DNA from 2 places in the Pantoea sp. X-Soil-ISGK-285 genome. Region 1 is predicted to be linked to the other one. Evidence: predicted binding sites of a transcription regulator. Region 1 holds the regulator's gene; the other holds the start of a gene.
The links. The regulator PhoB, encoded in region 1, activates phosphate uptake and scavenging genes when phosphate is short. The targets are predictions, from matches to a motif close to CTGTCATAAAACTGNCNNAT.

Region 1 (10,641 bases):
ATCAGATTGACGGCACCGATGATCAGCACCACGCTCAGCACCCAAATCCAGTGCGGCACCTCAGGGAACCAGACGCCCATATAGATGCCGAACGCCGTGACATCCGCAATCGCCACGATCAGGATTTCAAAACAGTACGTCCAGCCGGTGATGTAGCCTGCCATCGGCCCAAGATAGTCCTGCGCGTAACGTGAGAAGGAGCTGGCCTGAGGATTGTTAACGGACATCTCACCCAGTGCGCGCATGATGATGTAAGCCACTGCCCCGCCGATGATATAGGCGAGCAGCACGCTCGGTCCGGCCATTTTTATCGCGTCAGCGGAACCGTAGAACAGCCCGGTGCCAATCGCCGATCCCAGCGCCATAAAGCGGATGTGGCGCGTGCTCAGTCCGCGTTTGAGCTTGTTGGTTTCTTGCATAACAACCTGTACCTGTGAAATGAAAAAACCACGGGCAGGCCCGTGGTTAAAGAAAAATCAGTGCTCTCTGCTACGAGTGAACGGTCACCTGTTCCGGCCCTTTCACCCGATCAATAACAGCGGCAATCAGCAGCATCACCAGCGACGGCGGCAACCAGGCGAGACCCTGATCGGCCAGCGGCAGATTCTGACTGAAAGCGGGCAGCAAATCTTTAAACCCGGTGGTTTTAATCGCATCAACAATACCGAACAGCAAGCTGATTAACATGGCTGGCGCGATAATCCGGCTGCTCTTATTCCACCAGTTGAGAGTGAAACTCAGCACCACCAGCACGATACAGGGCGGATAAATCGCCGTCAGTACCGGGATGGAGATCTGAATCAGGTGGCTCAGGCCGAGATTCGACACCACCATGGAGAACAGACCCAGAATAAACACCAGCGTTTTATACGATAACGGCAGGTATTGCGCAAAAAATTCCGCACAGGCACAGGTCAGGCCTACGGCGGTCACCATACAGGCGACGAAGATCAGCGCGGCAAGGAAGAAGCTGCCCATGTTGCCAAAGGTGTGCTGAACATACGCGTGCAGAATCGCTGCACCGTTAGCGTTTTGATCCACCAGCGCACCGCTGCCCGCGCCCAGCTTAAACAGGCAGAGGTAGACCAGCGTCAGGCCCAGACCGGCGATTAACCCCGCCAGCACGGTGTAACGGGTCAGCAACGCGGCATTATCGACGCCACGCGAACGGGCGGCGTTGACAATCACGATGCCAAATACCAGCGCGCCCAGCGTATCCATGGTCAGATAGCCATTGACGAAACCGCTGGAGAAGGCCGCACGCTGATAATCAGCGGTAGCCGGAACCGTGCCGCCAGCAGGCCACACCAGGGCAGCAACACCCAGCACGGTCAGCGCAATAATTTTTAATGGCGCAAGGAAGTGCCCTACCGTGTCGAGTAGCTTGCCGGGATAGAGCGATACGCCAATCACCAGCGTGAAGTAAATCAGGCTATAGATAAACAGCGGCAGCGCGCCATCACCGGTCAGCGGGGCAATACCCATCTCAAACGAGACCGTGGCCGTACGCGGTGTGGCAAACAGCGGCCCGACAGCCAGATAGCAAACGGTGGCCAGCACGATGCCAGCGACCTTGCCAATCGGGGTGCTGAGTGCATCCACGCCGCCGCCGACGCGGGCCAGCGCGATCACGGTCATCACGGGCAGACCGACTGCGGTAATCAGAAAACCAATCGCGGCAGTCCAGACGTGTTCGCCAGACTGAATACCGACCATAGGCGGGAAAATGATGTTGCCCGCGCCAACAAACAGGGCGAATGTCATAAAGCCCAGCGCGAGAATGTCCTTCGAAGTTAAACGATGTGTCATACGGCCTGTCACTGATGTTGCGGTGGAAGTTGGGTTAGTGTTGTCCCCTCGCTGCGTGTAAACCACGACCAGGCTGACAATGTCAGCGCATTATGCTCGTCGCAGGGTAAAGCGCAGGTGATTTAAGCTGCTTTTATTCTGTTCACAGAGGGATGGATCGACAACGGCGCTAAGTAAAACGTTTATAGCGGTGAAAGGCAATACGGGATCGGAAAACCAGAAGGTTATGCCGCCATTTTTTCAAAAGGCAGTGGATAGCGTTAATTTTTGCAGCAGGCACACAAGATGATGTGCCTAAATAATAGACAGAGCGTGAGAAATCCCCGCATAAACGGGTCTGAAGATACACAAAAGGCGCGTTTTACGCGCCTGTCTGCACAACGTTACAGCACTACCAGACCTGATTCGCGATATCGACCACTAAGCGAATCTTCTGCCACTGCTGCGCCTCGGTCAGGCTGTTGCCCTCTTCGGTTGAGGCAAAACCACACTGCGGACTGAGGCAGATCTGATCCAGACTGACATACTGCGCCGCCTCTTCCAGCCGGGTTTTCACCTGCGCCGGATCTTCCAGTTCACCCACTTTCGTGGTGATGAGGCCCAGCACCACCTGCTGATGACCTGGCTTAATGTAACGCAGTGGTTCAAAACCGCCGGAACGGGCGTTGTCATACTCCAGGAAGAAGGCATCCACGTTGACGCTGCCGAACAGGATTTCTGCGACCGGCCCATAGCCGCCTTCAGAGATCCAGGTTGAACGGAAGTTGCCGCGACAGACATGCAGACCCACGGTCAGATCGGCAGGTTTACCTTCCAGCGCTTTATTCAACACCTGAGCATAAGTCTGTGCCAGCTGGTCAGGATCGTCGCCACGCGCCCGGATATCGCGCTTCTGATCCTCAGAACAGAGGTAAGCCCAGACGGTATCATCCAGTTGCAGATAGCGGCAGCCCGCGTCATAAAACGCCTGAATAGCCGCTTTATAGGTCTGCGCCAGATCGTCGAAGTAGTCCGCCAGATCGGGATAGACTTCCGCGTCGATCACCTTGCGGCCACCACGGAAGTGCAGCACGCTGGGGCTGGGAATGGTCATCTTCGGCACCGCATCACCGGCAATACTCTGCAGGAAGCGGAAATGCGCCAGCATCGGATGATCCGCCGGGAAACCGAGTTTGCTCACCACTTTCACGCCATGCGCTTTGGTCTGCACGCCATTAAACTGAATGCCCTGCTCCGCTTCATAGCGCTCTACGCCATTCAGGCCATAGAAGAAGTCGAAGTGCCACCAGCCGCGACGAAACTCGCCATCAGTGACCACTTTCAGACCGTTTTCCTGCTGTTTCGCCACCACATCGCGAATCGCCTCATCTTCAACCTGGCGCAGGGCAGCCGCATCGATCTCTCCGGCTGCAAACTGTTCGCGCGCCTGCTTAATGGCGGCGGGACGCAGAAAGCTGCCAACGGTATCGGCACGGAACGGGGCGGTTTCTCTTTGCATGATCACTCCTGTCTCTCCTGCCGTTAATGACGGCAGGAAATAGTTGCATCCTCATATAAATAGCCATCTGGATGGCTACATGTCTGAACACAGAGTGGCATGGGCGGCTTTCTTCTGCAACTGAAGAAAATTCAGTGATGATGAAAAAAATTCACGTGTGGGAGATTAACGCAGCGCGGCGCGCGCCTGCGTCATCTGACTGTCAGAGAGCGGCAGATAGCCCGCTTCACTGACCCGCCGCTGTCCCTGCGCCGAAAGTACCTGCTGCAGAAACGCGGCCACCAGCGGCGGCAAAGGTTTGCCGGGCGCTTTATTCACATAGAGATAGAGCGGGCGCGCCCAGGGATAACGGCCACTGCGGATGGCATCGGCATCCGGGGTAATCGCCTGCCCCTGATCATTCATCACCGCCAGCATTTTTACGCCGCTGAGATGAAAGCCAAAACTGGCGTAGCCGATGCTGCGTGAATTACCGGCCACCGCCTGCACCACTGCGGCCGAGCCGGGAAACTCCGCCACGTCGCTGCGAAAATCACCTTTACACAGCGCCTGCTGCTTGAAGAAACCCCATGTGCCGGAGGCGGAGTTACGTCCATAGCGCTGAATCGGCCGTTTGCTCCACTGCGCGCCGGTTAAGCCGAGATCGCCCCAGCGCAGCGGCACGCTGTGTGCGCCACACAGACGGGTAATCGAGAAGATGGCATCGAGCTGACGCGGTTCTATCTGCTGCAGCGGATTGCGCTGATTCACCACTACCACCAGCGCATCCATAGCCACCGGAACCGCCAGCGGCGGATAACCGTAGCGCGCCTCAAAGGCCTGGCGTTCATCTGCCTGCATCGGGCGGCTCATCGGACCGAGTTGTGCTGCCCCTGCCGCCAGCGCGGTCGGCGCAGTAGAAGAGCCGGAGGCCTGAACCTGGACATTGACGCCCGGCGCCTGGCGACTGAAATCTTCGCCCCACAGCGTCATCAGATAACCCAGCGTATCCGATCCGACGCTGCTGAGATTGCCGGAGAGCGCGCCGGGCTGGGCCAGTGCCAGGCCCGGCAGCAGAGTAACGATCAACAAAAGAAGGATGCGCATCAGGGAGATCCGGCAGCAATTAATGAACGGCATTCTCCTGCATCACGCTGCTGACAATCAACCTCGCTGGCAGCGTAAAGGTAAAACAGGTCTCCTTGTGCGGCACGCTGGTGATATCGAGCCGGGCGTTATGGTGGCTCAGAGCATGTTTCACTATCGCCAGCCCCAGCCCGCTGCCGCCGGTCGCACGCGAACGCGCTTTATCGACCCGGTAGAAACGCTCGGTAAGACGCGGAATATGTTCTGAGGCGATGCCCGGCCCGTTATCGCACACCCGGAAGATAGCCCCCTGTTTGCCGCGCAGCCAGCTGATATCAATTCGCGTGCCATCCGGTGTGTGGTTTACCGCGTTGTAAACCAGATTGGAGATGGCGCTGCGCAGCTGTTCATCGTTGCCGAACACTTTCAGATGGGGATCGGTATGGAAATGGATGTCGTGACGGCCGCCACTCAGCGTTGCCGCCTCATGCTGCAGCAGTTTCAGCATCACCGGCACATCGACCTTCTCTTTCAGATCGATCGCGGGCGCGGCTTCAATGCGCGACAGCGTCAGCAGCTGTTTGACCAGGCTGTCCATGCGGCGCGTCTGCTCCGACATGGTGTGCAGCGCTTTGCTGCGCGAAGGCTCGCTCATCACCGAGTCGTTCATCATCTCCAGATAGCCCTGCAGCACCGTGAGCGGTGTGCGCAATTCATGGCTGACGTTGGCAAAGAAGTTGCGGCGCGCCCCTTCCAGCTGATGCATCTGCGTGACATCACGCGCCACCAGCAGCCACTGCCCTTCGCTGTAGGGCATGACGCGGAACTCCATATGAAGTTTGTTGTTCAGCACCAGCGTCAGCGGCTTGTCGAAATCGCGCTGGCGAAGATAGCGCGAGAACTCCGGATAACGGAGCAGATTGAGGATATTCTGGCCATTATCTTCCGGCCAGCGCAGACCCAGGTGCTGCTGCGCCAGGCCGTTACACCAGAAAATGGTGCCCTCTTCGGTGGTCAGGATCACCGCATCCGGCAGCGACTCGGCACCGCTGCGGAAACGCTTAATCAGATTGCCCAGTTCACGCCGTCGCCGCCGGTTGCGGAGCTGCATCTGGTAAAGACCATAAAACAGCGGTTCCCAGCTGGCACGCCCGGCCGGTGGCGTCATGGTGCGGTCGATCCACAGCCAGTGCGACAGCCGCATCAGATTGTGAAAATGCCACAACAGCACCGTCAGCACGCTCAGCAGCAGCCACCAGGGCAGACCGCCGAACAGCAGGCCCAGCAGCACTGCGGGCAGACAGACCAGCAGCAGTTCTGTCAGTAATCTCTTCCAGGAGAGGCGTTCCAGCACGGTTAAGGCTCCGTTTAGTAGCGGGCAGAGAAACGATACCCTGTTCCGCGAACGGTTTGTACCATGCGATCGTGGCCGGACACTTCCAGCGCTTTACGTAAACGGCGGATGTGAACATCGACAGTACGATCTTCCACATACACATTGGTGCCCCAGACGTGGTTCAGCAGCTGTTCGCGGCTGTAAACGCGTTCCGGGTGGGTCATAAAGAAGTGCAGCAGCTTATATTCGGTGGGACCCATCTCCAGCGGCGTGGTTTCGGACATCACGCGATGTGAGGAGGGATCCAGACTCAGCCCCTGCATCTCAATCACCTCTTCCACGGCCATCGGCGAAATACGGCGCATCACCGCTTTGATCCTCGCCATCAGCTCTTTAGGTGAAAAGGGTTTGGTAATGTAATCATCGGCACCCACTTCCAGGCCGCGCACCCGATCCTCCTCTTCGCCGCGCGCGGTGAGCATCATCACCGGGATATCGCGTGTCATCGCCTCGCGTTTCAGATGTTTGATAAACTGAATACCGCTGCCACCGGGTAACATCCAGTCCAGCAAAATCAGATCGGGCCAGGGTTCAATCAGCTTGCCAACGGCGCTGTCATAATCTTCCGCCTCGATTGGCTGATAGTCGTTCTGCTCCAGAACAAAACACAACATTTCACGGATGGGGGCTTCATCCTCCACAACCAAAATGCGCTTAGCCATTATTACTCCTGCTGATTATGACGGATGTCACTGAGATTCGCGGCGCCATTATGCGTCAGATTTGTGACACTTTTATGAAAAACATAACCTGCCTGTAACCTCACTGGTAATCATTTATGACAGCGCAGCGACAATTTTTTGCTTTGGCCGCAGAGCCAGTATAATCGCCGGGCGAATCACAACGGCAGGGACTCATCATGCGCATCATTCATACTGCGGACTGGCATCTGGGGCAGTTCTTCTACAACAAAAGTCGGGCAGCCGAACATCAGGCATTTCTCGACTGGCTGTTGATCCAGATTGAACAGCATCAGGTGGATGCGTTGATCATCGCAGGCGATCTGTTTGATACCGGTACACCGCCCAGCTACGCCCGCGAAATGTTCAACCGCTTTGTGGTGGCGCTGCAGCCCAGCGGCTGTCAGCTGATTGTGCTGGCGGGCAACCACGATTCCGTTGCCACGCTGAATGAGTCGCGTGAGCTGCTCGCCTGTCTCAATACCCGGGTGATCGCCACCCCGCAGGAGAAGGATGATGTGCTGCTGCTCAACACCCGCCAGGGCGAGCCGGGCGCGCTGCTGTGTGCGATTCCCTATCTGCGGCCGCGCGATATCCTGCGCAGCCGGGCGGGTCAGTCGGGACGCGACAAGCAGACCTCGCTGCTGGAAGCGATCGCCCACCACTATCAGCAGCGATTCACCGCCGCCCAGGCGCTGGGCCATGCACTGCCGATTATCGCCACCGGCCATCTCACCACCGTCGGCGTCAGCCAGAGCGATTCGGTGCGCGACATCTATATCGGGACGCTGGATGCCTTCCCGGCCAGCGTGTTTCCCGCGGCTGACTATATCGCACTGGGGCATATTCATCGCGCCCAGCGCGTCGCGGGCAGCGAGCATATCCGCTACAGCGGCTCACCGATTCCGCTGAGCTTTGACGAGCTGGGCACAGAAAAAAGCGTCTTCCTGCTGGAACTCACCACCAGCGGCCTGCAATCGGTCACGCCGCTGGTGGTGCCACAGGCGCAGCCGATGCAGGTGCTGAAAGGATCGCTGGCGCAGATTGCAGAACAGTTAAATGCCTTCAGCACGGCAGAGCAGGAGAAGCCGACCTGGCTCGACATCGAAGTCACCACCCAGGAGTACCTCAGCGATCTGCAGCGTCAGGTAGAAACCCTGACCGCCACGCTGCCGGTCGAAGTCCTGTTGCTCCGCCGCAGCCGTGAACAGCGACAACAGAGCCTGGCGCGGCTCGACAACGAAACCCTGAGTGAGCTGAAGGTGGAGGAGGTCTTTGCCCGCCGGCTGGCGCTGGATGAGGAGCTGCAACCAGAGCAAATCGCCGAGATGACCACCCTGTTCCGCCAGACGCTGGCCGCCATGGAAGAGACCCAATGAAGATCCTCACGCTACGGTTCAAAAACCTCAATGCCCTGCGCGGTGAATGGTTCATCGATTTTCGCGCCGAACCTTTCGCCAGCAACGGCCTGTTCGCCATTACCGGTGCCACCGGCGCCGGTAAAACCACCCTGCTGGACGCCATCTGCCTGGCGCTCTATCACCAGACTCCGCGCCTGGGCGCGATTTCACAGAGCCAGAATGCGCTGATGACCCGCGACTGTGCCGAATGTCTGGCCGAGGTGGAGTTTGAGATCAAAGGAGAAGCCTGGCGCGCCTTCTGGAGCCAGAACCGCGCGCGCGGCACTGCCGACGGCAAACTTCAGGCACCGCGCGTTGAGCTGGCACGCTGCGCCGACAACATCATTGTTGCCGATAAAGTCGGTGACAAGCTGAAGCTGATCGAAACCCTCTCCGGGCTCGATTTTGAAAGGTTTACCCGCTCGATGATGCTGTCACAGGGCCAGTTCGCCGCCTTTCTCAACGCCAAAGCCAGTGAGCGCGCGGAACTGCTTGAGGAGCTGACCGGCACCGAGATTTACGGTCTGATTTCCGCCGCCATCTACGAGCGCCACAAAGAGGCAAAAACCCAGCTGGATCTGCTGCGCAGCCAGGCGGGAGCGATGGCGCTGCTGGATAGCGACGCACGCGCCGCGCTGCAACAGCAGCTCACCGATCTGACCGATGCGGAACAGCAGCTCAGCGCGCACTATCAGCAGGCGCAGCAACAGCAGCAGTGGCAACAGCAGGCGCAGCAGTTACAGCAGGAAGATGCGCAGGCTGACGTCGCGCTGCAGCAGGCCCAGGCTGCATCCCAGGCGGCAGAGGCCGATCGTCAGCGTCTTGCACGCAGCGAACCGGCTGAAAAGCTGCGGGTAAAACTGCAGCAGCGCGATGCGTTACGCACCGAACAGCAGCAGGTCGTGAGCCGCTGTCAGCAACTCACGGCGGCGCAGCAGCAGGCGCAGAGCCAACAGCAGCAGCATCAACAGCACTACGCGACGACCCAAAGTGCCCGCCAGCAGGCGCTGCAGGAACAGCAGCAGCAGGAAAGTCTGCTGACAGAACAGGTGCTGCCGCTGGATCAGCGGATCAGCGCACTGCAGCAGCAGCTTGCGGAGCAGCAGCAGGAAAATGCCCGACAGCAGCAGCATGCTGATCAGACACAGGCCAGCCTGGCAGAGCAGAAGCGCCAGGTTGAGACATGGCAGCAGGCGATTGCCGAACAGCATCAGTTACGCCAGCAGCTTGCCGATCTCGCCCAATGGGGCGCTTCGCTGCCGGTGTGGCAGGAGAACTTTGCCCTGCTGGCGCAGCGTGAAGCGACCCTGGCCGGACTGGCGCAACAGCGCGAGCAGCAGCAGCGACAGATCGCTGCCCAGCAGGCGGAACAGCAGCAGCAGGCAGAACAGGCGCTCCCGCGCCAGCAGGCGGAGCAACAGGCCCGCCAGGCGCTCTCGCAGGCGGAGCAAGTACTAACTTCGCTACAGGAACAGCATCCGCCTGCCGCACTGCGTCAGGCATTAAGCCAGTTGCAGAACAGCCGTCCGGCGCGTCAGCAACTGCTGCTGCTTTCAACCCAGTGGCAGCCGCTGCACCAGCAGCTGGGCCAGCGCCAGCAGCGGCTTATCGCGCTCGCAAAAGCGCATCAGCAGAGTGAAGCGGAACTCCAGGCCCTGCGCGAAACGTGGAAACGCGAAAAACAGCAGCTGGATGATGTCGAAAAAATCTGCGCGCTGGAGCAGCAGATTGTCGATCTCAGCGATTACCGCGCCCGGCTCGCCGCCGATCAGCCCTGTCCGCTATGCGGCTCCTGCACGCATCCCGCCGTTGAGGCCTACAGCACGCTGGAAGTAAGTGCTAACCAGCAGCGCCGGGCTGCACTGCAGCAACAAACCGAGGCATTGCGCGAAGCGGGCACGACAAAAAGCGAACAGCTGAAACAGTCAGCCGTGCAGCAGCAGACCCTGCGCGATGAGATCGCGGAGATGCAGCAACAGCTCGATCGGCTTGAGCAGCAATGGCAGGCGCTGAGCGGTGAGCTGGCACTTACCTTCCCGCTCGCCGATCGGGATACCTTAACCGCGTGGGAGCAGCAGCAAAGCGAACGTGAAAGCCAGCTTGAGCAACAGCGACAGGCGCAGGAAGCCGCCGAACAGGCGCGTCAGGCCGCAAAGGATTACCATCTTCAGCAGTCACAGGCCTGGCAGCAGCATTTGCAGGCAGAACAGCTGGCGCAGCAGTCGCTGTCCAGCCTGCAACAGGCGCTGGATGCGCTGCAACAGCGTCAGCAGCAGGACCAGCAGGCCATGGCGCAATTGCAGAGTCGTCTGGAGCAGCAGTTCAGTGCACACAACCTTGCCCTGCCCGACGCCGCCCATCGCGATGCATGGCTGACAGAACAGCAGCGGCGCTGGGAGCGCTGGCAGGAAAGTGAGCGGTTGCTCGCTAACCTGCAACCGCAGCTGTTAAAGGGGGAAACCCAGCTCACTGCCCTGCAACAGCAGGCAGAACTGGAGCAGCAGCAGCTCACCACTCGTCAGCAGCAGCAAAACCAGCGCCAGACGCAGCTCAGCGAGATGCGCCGTGCCCGTCAGGCGCTGTTTGGCGACCGCGAGGTCACCCACGCCCGTCAGCAGATGCAGGCCCGCGTTCAGCAGGCTGATGAACAACTGGCACAGCAGCTCACGGCCCTGCAACAGGCGCAGGCCGAGGTCAGTCGCCTGCAGGGTGAGCTTTCGGGACTGGAAAATCAGCGGCAGACGCTCAATAGCAAACTGGCAGAGGCGGAAAGCGCGCTGCAGCAGGCACTGG
Region 2 (10,641 bases), 1.2 Mb from region 1:
TCGCATCGAACGACTTGCCACTGAGCTGGCTGGCAAACTGTTGAACCGCTGATGAGTGGGTCATATCCAGCGAATGCCAGTGAATGTCTGGCCGGTTACCCTGCTCCGGGATGCCACTGCGATGCGTGGCCGTGACCTGCCAGCCCTCATCGGCAAAGGCCTGCGCCACCGCCAGACCGATACCGCGTGAAGCACCAATAATCAGAACATCTTTTTGCTGAGCCATATTCATTCCTCGTTGATTGTCTCGTCACAAGCTTAACGGTAAATCGGCCCAGGCAGCGGCCAGTTGTGCTTTTTAGCCAGACGACCGCACTGCAGGTAAAACCCCACGGCGTAGCGCTGTTGATGGTTTTCCATCATTAAATCGCTTTATCTTTTACTTTTAACCGGTTAGAAGAGATAAACAGTCTGGCAGGCAGCAGTCAATTTGCCATTTTCGCATGGAGTCTGAATGAAAAAGCTCACCTTAGAGGTGGTGGCAAAAATGGCAGGCGTCGGGATTGCGACGGTCGATCGGGTGCTGAATGAGCGCGGCGGCGTCTCCCTGGAGACCAGCCGTAAAGTCCTGAAAGCCGCACGCGAAGTGGGGCTGAAGCGTCTGCTGCCAGAGGAGTACCAGCATCCGTGGCAGATTGAGGTGTTCCTCAGCAATAACGGCTCATCCTTTTTTCAACAGCTCACCACCCATTTCAGCGAGGTCGCCAGTCAGCTTGGCTATCGCCGCCTGAAACTACACAAAACCCTGGTGGCCGAAGCGCAGCCTGAGCAGCTGGCGCAAAGCATTATCGCCCGCAGCAGCACCCGCGACGGCATCATTGTTTTTGCGCATGACTCGCCGCCCATCTATCGGGCACTGGCGCTGTGCCGCAGCCGCAATGTGCCGGTGATCACCATCGTCACCGATCTGCCCGATGCCGACCGCTTGTGTCATGTTGGTATCGACCAGTATCAGGCGGGACGCACAGCCGGACTGCTGATGAGTAAGACAGTGAATCAGCCCGGCGACATTATGATGGTCAGTGGCCGTTTTGATTACCGCGCCCATCGTCAGCGCATCGCGGGATTTCGTGAGGCCATGGAGCAGCGCGCGCCGCAGCGTCATCTGCGTGAAGTGCTGTCGGGTCAGGATCAGCGGGAAACCATTCGCAGTGAACTGGCTCGCCATCTGCGTCCGTCGCAGGCGATTGCAGGGGTCTATAACACCGGGATGGGGAATAGTGATGTCAGCGACACCCTGCGCGCCCACCAGTTGCTGGGTAAATGCACCTACATCACCCATGAGCTTTATGATGTCACCCGCCAGCTACTGCTGAACGATGAAGTGGCTTTTACCCTGGATCAGCATGCTCAGCAGCATGCCCGTTTAGCGATTGATCTGATGCTGAGTCATCTCGAAACCGGCTATCAGCCGGATGTCTATCAGGCGGGCAAAGTGGCCTTTCGGCTGTTTACGGCGGAAAATATGGTGTGAGGTGGAATCTGTTTCCCCTGATGAAGCGCTGTCATTAAGGGAAACAGATCGGGCTCGATTAACCCGCGGCATCCCGGCTTTTATCGTCCGGGCTGTCCGCATCGCCATTACCCTGGCTCTTCTCCACTTCCTGCGGATGTCCCATCGAAAGCGCAGCCGCACTGGCCGGGTCGAACAGCGACAGACTCTCAATCTGGTCAACCATGATCACTTTACGGAACGACATCGCATCTTTGGGTTTCGAGTCGAGCGTGATGTCGTGCTCGGCGTACCACTTGCTGTAGTTATGTTCCACCGCCAGCTTCAGCGTCTTGCTGTCGCGATATCCGCTCAGCATCGGGATCAGCACGATATTTTTGGTGCTCTCATATTCAAAAGTCGAAGCATGAATCATGCCGATGTAAATGCGGCGCGACTTCATTGTAATCCACGCCAGTTCGCCCTCTTCCATGCACTGAAATAACAGTTGCTCCACACCATTAGAGCGTGACAGCTGCTGATAGAGGTCTTTACGACCGGAGACGTTCAGTCGTGCACTGCCTGCCCAGTTTGAGCGGTAAAGGCAGAGAAGAATGGCAAAGGTGAGCATGATCACCACGGGAGCCTGGATGCCCAGGAAACTCCAGTTCATAAACTCCACCTGCCACTTCAGGTGGACGCCGGGGATCATCTGGACGGCGTTGGCGATGCCGGAGATACAGAGCAGCACCAGCCAGATGATACCGGTCGCAAACACACCCTGCAGGACGAAAATACAACCGTAAAGCGCGACCAGGAAATAGACATCCCAGCCCGACGAACGACGGATTTTAAAGCGGCTGTTCAAATCACGGCTGGTGTACCAGTAACCACTGACCATCAACACCATAAATATTGCGGTACCCACCTCACACTCCCTTTAACGTATTCACGTGGCGGGCAAAATCTTCATGGACTTCCTCGCTCAGCGTGTTGACCGAGATATTGCCGTTTTCATCAATAATGATGCGCTCACCTTCAGCGATCGAGTCGTTGATATCCTGACGGGTCATGATCTGCAGAAACTTATCCGGACTGGCAAAGACCGACTTAACAAATTTAAACATAGCGATCCACTTGTTGGCCTTAAAATTGAAGTATGTGACCGAATCCACACTCTCGCCTGTTTAATTTCGGGTGAAATTTCTTAAAATCAATTAATTAGCGAAGCGGTAGTCACCTTGCCCATGCCGTTTTCCGCTGAAATCTTCAACGTAACCAGCAGCATGGCGTAGCAGCATCGTATTTTTACCGTGCAGGTCTGCAACGACGTCACATCGCCTCTCTGCCAGGAAGCGCTAAGCTCATTGGTTAGCCGCTTTCTGTCACCCTGTCTGAAACGCATCGAGGAATGTTTGCATGAAACTACGAACACTGGGCCGTACCGGTCAGCGCGTCTCCGAAATTGGCTTTGGCGCATGGGCCATTGGCGGAACCTGGGGGGAAGTGAGCATGGAGGATGCCAAAGCCGCGCTGAATGCTGCGCTGGATGCGGGCATTACCTTTATTGATACCGCCGATGTCTATGGCGATGGCCGTTCCGAAAAAATCATCGCAGAGGTGCTGAATCAGCGCGGCGGTGAACGTCCGTTTGTCGCCACCAAGCTGGGGCGTCGCCTCTCGCCACATGTGGCTGAAGGTTACAATGCTGAAAACCTCAACGCCTTTATTGACCGTTCACGCGAGAACCTGCAAACCGACACGCTGGATTTAGTGCAGCTGCATTGCCCGCCGACCGAGGTCTACTACAACCCGGACGTCTTTGCGGTGATGGATGAGATGGTCGCTGCCGGAAAAATCCGTCACTACGGTGTCTCCGTTGAGAAAGTTGAAGAAGGTCTGAAGGCGCTGGAGTTTCCAAACGTCTCGTCAATTCAGCTGATCTACAACATTTTCCGCCAGCGTCCGGCTGAACTGCTGCTGCGTGAAGCGAAACGCCGTGATGTGGCGATCATCGCCCGTGTACCGCTGGCGTCGGGCCTGCTGACCGGCAAAATGCGTGCCGACAGCGTATTTGCCGCTGACGATCACCGCGCCTTTAACCGTAATGGCGAAGCGTTCGATAAGGGCGAGACCTTTTCCGGCGTGCCTTATGAGGTGGCGCTGGAGGCGGTTGAAGAGATTCGCCGCTTTGTCACTGGCGACACCACCATGGCGATGTTTGCCCTGCGCTGGATCCTGATGAACGAAGATGTCAGCGTGGTGATCCCTGGCGCGAAAAACCGCGAACAGGCTGAAGCCAATGCCCGCGCCAGCGATGTCGATGCGCTCTCTGCAGATACCATGGCGGCGCTGAAGCAGATCTATCAGGAGAAGATCGCGCCTCATGTGCATCAGCGCTGGTAAGCGCCTTACAACGCCTGGGCGCAGGCCCAGGCGGAACTCCACGCCCACTGGAAGTTATAGCCGCCCAGCCAGCCGGTGACATCAGCCACTTCACCAATAAAGTAAAGTCCCGGTACCGCGCGCGCCTCCATCGTTTTCGAGGAGAGCTGTGTGGTATCCACACCGCCCAGCGTCACTTCAGCAGTTCGATATCCCTCGGTGCCGTTTGGCTGAATGCGCCAGGCGTGCAGCGTCTGCGCCAGCTCGGTTTGCTGTTTGCTGTTGAGCTGCTTCAGGGTGATATCCGGCACCACCTTCAGCGCCTGTAATACTTCCACCAGACGCTTCGGCAGGATTTTCGCCAGGCTGTTCTTCAGGCTGAGATTCGGGTGTGCTTCACGCTGCGCCGTCAGAAACGCCTCAAGCGGCGTGGCAGGCGACAGATCGATGGTGACGAATTCTCCGGGTAGCCAGTAGCTGGAGATTTGTAACACCGCCGGGCCGGAGAGGCCGCGGTGGGTAAACAGCATCGCCTCTTTGAAGCGGGTGCCATCCTGCGCATCGATAGTGGTCTCCAGCGCGACGCCTGACAGCGTCTGCAACTGCTCCAGCAGCGGCTTGTGCAGGGTAAAGGGCACCAGCGCCGCCCGCGTCGGAAAGACGCTCAGCCCGAACTGCTCCGCTATTTTATAGCCAAACGGCGTGGCGCCCAGGCCTGGCATCGACAGACCGCCGCTGGCGATGACCAGCTTCTCCGCCTGAACCGTGCTGCCGTTAAGTTGCAGAGTATAGCCGCTTTCATCGCGCGCCACGCTGAGCACTTCACTGCGCAGCCGCAGGGTGACATTGCCCTTGTCACATTCGGCCAGCAGCAGATCGACAATCTGCTGGGCGGAGTCGTCGCAGAAGAGCTGGCCCAGGGTTTTCTCATGCCAGGCGATGCCGTGGCGATTAACCAGATCGATAAAATCCCACTGGGTATAACGCGCCAGCGCCGATTTACAGAAATGAGGATTGTGCGACAGATACGCCGCCGGTTCGGTGTAGAGATTGGTGAAGTTGCAGCGGCCACCGCCAGACATCAGAATTTTACGTCCCGGCTTTTTGCCGTTATCCAGCAGTAACACGCGGCGTCCCCGCTGCCCGGCCTGGGCGGCGCAGAACAGCCCTGCGGCACCGGCACCAATGATGATAACGTCAAACTGTTCCACTACGACTCGCTCACTTAACTGGAAAGGCGCAGATTGTAGTGATCTGCTCACTGAGACGCCAGCGTCAAAAAAATGCCGCAAATGTGTCATATTGTATCTGTCTAATATCTAACCCTTTTTCTCTGAGTTACCCTTACGCCTTACATCGAAAGGTTAAATTAGCGCTATATTTTCCTTTCCCATACAGCACGTTGTCGCGGATAATGCGCCGCGTTCATGTCCTCCAAAAATGGCGTAACGTTTATGCTACATCTGTTTGCTGGTCTAGACCTCAGTACTAGCCTGTTATTGGTTCTTGCCCTGCTGTTTGTATTGTTTTACGAAGCGATCAACGGTTTCCACGACACGGCCAACGCAGTTGCGACGGTCATCTATACGCGTGCCATGCGTGCCCAGCTTGCTGTGGTCATGGCGGGTGTATTTAACTTCCTTGGCGTGCTGCTCGGTGGATTGAGTGTCGCTTACGCTATTGTTCATATGCTTCCCACCGATCTGTTGTTAAACGTTGGATCGGCTCACGGTCTCGCCATGGTGTTTTCTATGCTGCTGGCGGCGATTATCTGGAACCTCGGCACCTGGTATCTCGGTCTGCCAGCCTCCAGCTCCCATACGCTGATCGGCGCCATTATCGGTATCGGTCTGACCAACGCCCTGATGAGCGGAACCTCGGTGGTTGATGCGCTCAACATCCCGAAAGTGCTGAACATCTTCCTTTCTCTGATCCTGTCGCCGATTGTCGGCCTGGTGATGGCGGGCGGCTTAATCTTTATACTGCGTCGCTACTGGAGCAATACCAAAAAGCGTGCGCGTATTCATATGACGCCTGCTGACCGTGAGAAGATCGACGGCAAGAAAAAGCCGCCGTTCTGGACCCGTATCGCCCTGATTGTTTCGGCAATTGGCGTGAGTTACTCCCACGGTGCGAATGACGGTCAGAAAGGGATCGGCCTGATCATGCTGGTTCTGATTGGCGTGGCACCTGCTGGTTTCGTGGTAAATATGAATGCCTCCGGTTACGACATCACGCGAACCCGCGATGCAGTCAATCACCTGGAGCAGTATTATCAGCAGCATAACGCCTCGCTGACCCACATCATCCAGATGGCACCGCCTAAGCTGCCCACGCCGGAAGAAGTACCAGCAACCAGCCCGCAGGAGTTCCATTGTGACAGCGCGCGCGCATTACAGGCGGTACAGGGTGCGCAGGTGTTGCTGAATAACCTGCAGAGCTACGATCAGCTGACGGTTGATCAGCGCGGTCAGATGCGTCGTCTGCTGCTGTGTATCTCCGATACCGCCGATAAAGCGGCTCGTCTGCAGGAAACCTCGCCAGATGACAAACGCTTCCTCAATAAGCTGAAAAGCGACCTGCTTGGCACCATCGAGTATGCGCCTATCTGGATTATTGTGGCCGTCGCGCTGGCGCTGGGCATCGGCACCATGATTGGCTGGCGTCGTGTTGCCACCACCATTGGTGAGAAGATTGGTAAAAAAGGCATGACCTATGCGCAAGGAATGTCAGCACAGGTGACAGCAGCGCTGTCGATTGGTGTCGCCAGCTATACCGGCATGCCCGTCTCCACCACGCATATCCTCTCTTCATCGGTTGCCGGTACCATGCTGGTCGACGGTGGCGGGCTACAGAGCCGGACCATCAAGAACATCGCCATGGCGTGGATCTTCACCCTGCCGGTCTGTATTCTGCTGTCAGGTTCGCTCTACTGGATTGCCTTAAAACTGGTGTGATGCCAGCAAAAAAAAGGGCGACGCAAGTCGCCCTTTTTTAATGCCAGATCGCCAGCGCCACCAGACTGATGACCACCAGTCCGCACAGCGCACTGGTCAGCATAAACTGCCCCCGCACCCGCTCGCAGCGCCGAATAAACTCATCGTCATGATGATCGAGATAGCGCTTTGCCCAGATATAAGTGACCAGCCGCACCTGCTTGCTCGGCTGGCCATGAGAGGTGAAAAAACCCGCCCCATCGACATACTGATACAGCAGCGGATCACAACCGCGTAAGACCGCCAGCAGAGCGCGCAGGGATGAAAAATAGCGCGCCATATTCACGATACACACCACGCAAAGCGCCCAAAAAAGCGCAATAGTGCTGATCATATTCTCCCCCTCCCGGCTGGAATCGCAGCAACAGGCCCAGCGTCAGACACTGAGTCCACCTGCAGAAATAACCAGCCACTGAATCACCGGACTGCGAAAGTTTTTCGACCCCCTGAGCGGTTGCGAATCGGACCGCCTTTTTTCAGTGTAGGAGAAATCTTTACATTTTTTCCAACGATGATTTTCGTTCAGCGCGAGTAAATCTGGCATAGCCTTGATCTTATTCATAAGCCAGGCGGCAACGGCAGCATTTACAGTGGGAGAAGGCTATACTGAGGACATAACAACATCATCACCTGCAATGCAGGTAGACACTTTGGTGGCGCTCATCGCCCGCTCGCGCAAGGGATTTCGCTAAGCTGTGACGCGGCAGGAACACCGGATGCCATCCTTAACCTCGTGAAAGGAGTTTTATCATGGCTTATAAACATATCCTGATTGCAGTAGACCTTTCTCCCGAAAGCCAGTTGCTGGTGGATAAGGCCGTCTCGCTGGCTCGTCCGTACGATGCCAGAATTTCCCTGATTCACGTTGATGTCAATTACTCCGACCTCTACACCGGCCTGATTGATGTCAACTTAGGGGATATGCAGAAGCGTATCTCTGAAGAGACGCATGCGGCGCTGAAAGGGTTGTCAGATGCGGCGGGCTACCCGATCAGTGAGACGCTGAGCGGCAGTGGCGACCTCGGCCAGGTACTGGTTGACGCGATCAAAAAATATGACGTTGACCTTGTAGTATGTGGTCATCATCAGGATTTCTGGAGCAAGCTGATGTCCTCAGCCCGTCAGCTGATCAACACCGTGCATATCGACATGCTGATTGTGCCGCTGCGCGATGAAGACGAGGCGTAATTTCGCCGTATAAATGATTAAAGCCGGCGCAGAGCCGGCTTTTTTATGCTTTAAAGCGGTGGGTAAATATCAAAGCGATGGCTTTTGGTTACCACGGCCGCCTGCGTCACAATACCCGCCAGCGGCGGTGCATAGTCTGGCCGTTTAACCACGATGCGTTTCTTCGCCAGCCGACGAGCGGGTTCCAGTAATGCGTCAGCATCTTCATCCGGCCCCACCAGCGACTGAAACACCCGCATCTCCTTTTTCACCAGCGCACTTTTCTGGCGATGGGGATACATCGGATCGAGATAGACCACATCCGGCGGCGGCGTGATATCCCCCAGCGCCTGCGCGCTGGCCGCATGAATCAGCGTCAGCCGATCGCGCAGCCAGGGGCCAATTTCCGCATCCTGATACCCGCGCTGCAATCCATCTTCCAGCAGCGCAGCGACAACCGGATGACGCTCCAGCATTCGCACCCGGCAGCCCAGCGCCGCCAGTACAAACGCATCTCGTCCCAGCCCGGCGGTGGCATCGACCACATCCGGCAGATAACCGCCTTTGATGCCGACCGCTTTGGCGACGGCTTCGCCGCGTCCACCGCCGAAGCGACGGCGATGGGCCATCGCGCCAGTGACGAAATCAACAAAAATGCCGCCCAGCTTTGGCTCATCACGCTTGCGCAATTCAAGGTGCGTCGGGGTCTGCACCAGCGCCAGCAGTGCGTCTTCATCGTGCTCCAGCTGCCAGCGCTGCGCTAAACGTGATAAGGCGCCGTCTCCGGCGCCTGATTCATCGAGCAAACAGATTTTCACGAACCGACTTATCCCTGAATGCCGTAATGTTCCAGCATCGCATCGAGCTTCGGTTCACGGCCACGGAAGCGTTTGAACAGTTCCATCGGCTCTTCAGAACCGCCACGGGTCAGGATGTTATCCAGGAAGGACTGACCGGTTTCACGGTTGAAGATGCCCTCTTCCTCGAAGCGGGAGTAAGCATCCGCCGCCAGCACGTCTGCCCACAGATAGCTGTAGTAACCCGCCGCATAGCCACCGGCAAAGATGTGGCTGAAGGCATGCGGGAAACGGCCCCATTCCGGACCCGGAACCACGGCCACGCGGCTTTTCACTTCGCGCAGGGTTTCCAGAATCTGTGCACCTTTCTCCGGATTAAACTCGGTGTGCAGGCGGAAATCGAACAGGCCGAACTCCAGCTGACGCAGGATAAACAGCGCAGCCTGATAGTTCTTCGCCGCCAGCATTTTATCCAGCAGCTCTTTCGGCAGCGGTTCGCCGGTTTCAAAGTGGCCCGAGATAAAGGCCAGCGCATCCGGTTCCCAGCACCAGTTCTCCATGAACTGGCTTGGCAGTTCGACTGCATCCCATGGCACACCGCTGATACCGGAGACGCCAGGCGCTTCGATACGGGTCAGCATGTGATGCAGGCCGTGACCAAACTCATGGAACAGGGTGATCACTTCGTCATGGGTGAACAGCGCAGGTTTGCCTTTCACCGGACGGTTAAAGTTACAGGTCAGGTAGGCAACCGGCTTCTGCAGGCTGCCATCGGCTTTACGCATCTGGCCGACGCAGTCATCCATCCAGGCACCGCCACGTTTATGTTCGCGGGCGTAGAGATCGAGATAGAAGCTGCCGCGCAGTTCGCCGGTTTCATCGAACAGATCGAAGAACTTCACGTCAGGATGATAAACCTCAACGTCGTTACGCTGCTTCGCCGTGATGCCGTAAATGCGTTTCACCACTTCAAACAGACCGGCGACCGCACGCTCTTCCGGGAAGTAAGGGCGCAGTTGCTCATCGCTGATGGTGTAGAGATGCTGCTTCTGCTTTTCACCGTAATAGGTGAGATCCCACGGATTAAGCTCGGTCACGCCGTGCTCTTTACGGGCAAAGGCGCGCAGCTGCTCCAGCTCTTTTTCACCCTGCGGACGGGCGCGTTCCGCAAGGTCATTAAGGAAGTCGATTACCTGGGACGGGCTTTGCGCCATTTTGGTCGCCAGCGATTTATCGGCGTAGGAGTCGAAGCCCAGCAGCTGTGCCAGCTCGTGACGCAGCGCCAGCTCTTCCGCCATGATTGGGCCGTTATCCCACTTACCGGCGTTCGGACCCTGATCGGAGGCGCGCGTCGCATAGGCGCGATACATCTCTTCACGCAGCGCAGCGTTGTCGCAGTAGGTCATGACCGGCAGATAGCTTGGGATATCCAGCGTCAGCAGCCAGCCTTCCTGCTCTTTGGCTTCAGCCTGTGCTTTCGCCGCCGCCATCGCGCTCTCCGGCATACCGGCCAGCTCGCTTTCATCGGTAATCAGCTTGCTCCAGCCCATGGTGGCATCGAGCACGTTGTTGCTGTAAGCCGAGCCCAGCTCAGAGAGGCGCGCGGCGATTTCGCCGTAGCGCTGCTGTTTATCTTTTGGCAGGCCGATGCCGGAGAGTTCGAAATCACGCAGGGCATTATCGACCGCTTTCTTCTGCGCCAGATCCAGTGCAGCGTACTGATCGCCCTCTTTCAGGTTGCGATACGCCTGATAGAGCCCTTCATGCTGACCAACCCAGGTGCTGTATTCAGAGAGCAGCGGCAGCGTCTGCTCATAGGCTTCACGCAGCTCCGGGCTGTTTTTCACCGCATTAAGGTGGCTGA

Region 2: pitA (inorganic phosphate transporter PitA) is a predicted target of PhoB. The motif match lies at 5,090-5,109, and genes of this name have one in related genera.

Annotation. Positions count from the first base shown of each region.
Region 1 is NZ_AP035938.1:972,053-982,693, reverse strand. It holds gene proY (proline-specific permease ProY) at 1-419, opposite strand, end outside; gene brnQ (branched-chain amino acid transporter carrier protein BrnQ) at 490-1,809, opposite strand; gene AC6I8B_RS04480 (cobalamin-independent methionine synthase II family protein) at 2,201-3,307, opposite strand; gene AC6I8B_RS04475 (PstS family phosphate ABC transporter substrate-binding protein) at 3,473-4,393, opposite strand; gene phoR (phosphate regulon sensor histidine kinase PhoR) at 4,413-5,726, opposite strand; gene phoB (phosphate response regulator transcription factor PhoB) at 5,741-6,430, opposite strand; gene sbcD (exonuclease subunit SbcD) at 6,628-7,827, shown strand; gene AC6I8B_RS04455 (AAA family ATPase) at 7,824-10,641, shown strand, end outside.
Region 2 is NZ_AP035938.1:3,845,158-3,855,798, forward strand. It holds gene AC6I8B_RS18185 (SDR family oxidoreductase) at 1-226, opposite strand, end outside; gene AC6I8B_RS18190 (LacI family DNA-binding transcriptional regulator) at 455-1,474, shown strand; gene AC6I8B_RS18195 (hypothetical protein) at 1,533-2,360, opposite strand; gene AC6I8B_RS18200 (hypothetical protein) at 2,362-2,559, opposite strand; gene AC6I8B_RS18205 (aldo/keto reductase) at 2,852-3,838, shown strand; gene AC6I8B_RS18210 (BaiN/RdsA family NAD(P)/FAD-dependent oxidoreductase) at 3,844-5,028, opposite strand; gene pitA (inorganic phosphate transporter PitA) at 5,272-6,774, shown strand; gene uspB (universal stress protein UspB) at 6,812-7,147, opposite strand; gene uspA (universal stress protein UspA) at 7,564-8,001, shown strand; gene rsmJ (16S rRNA (guanine(1516)-N(2))-methyltransferase RsmJ) at 8,052-8,798, opposite strand; gene prlC (oligopeptidase A) at 8,807-10,641, opposite strand, start outside.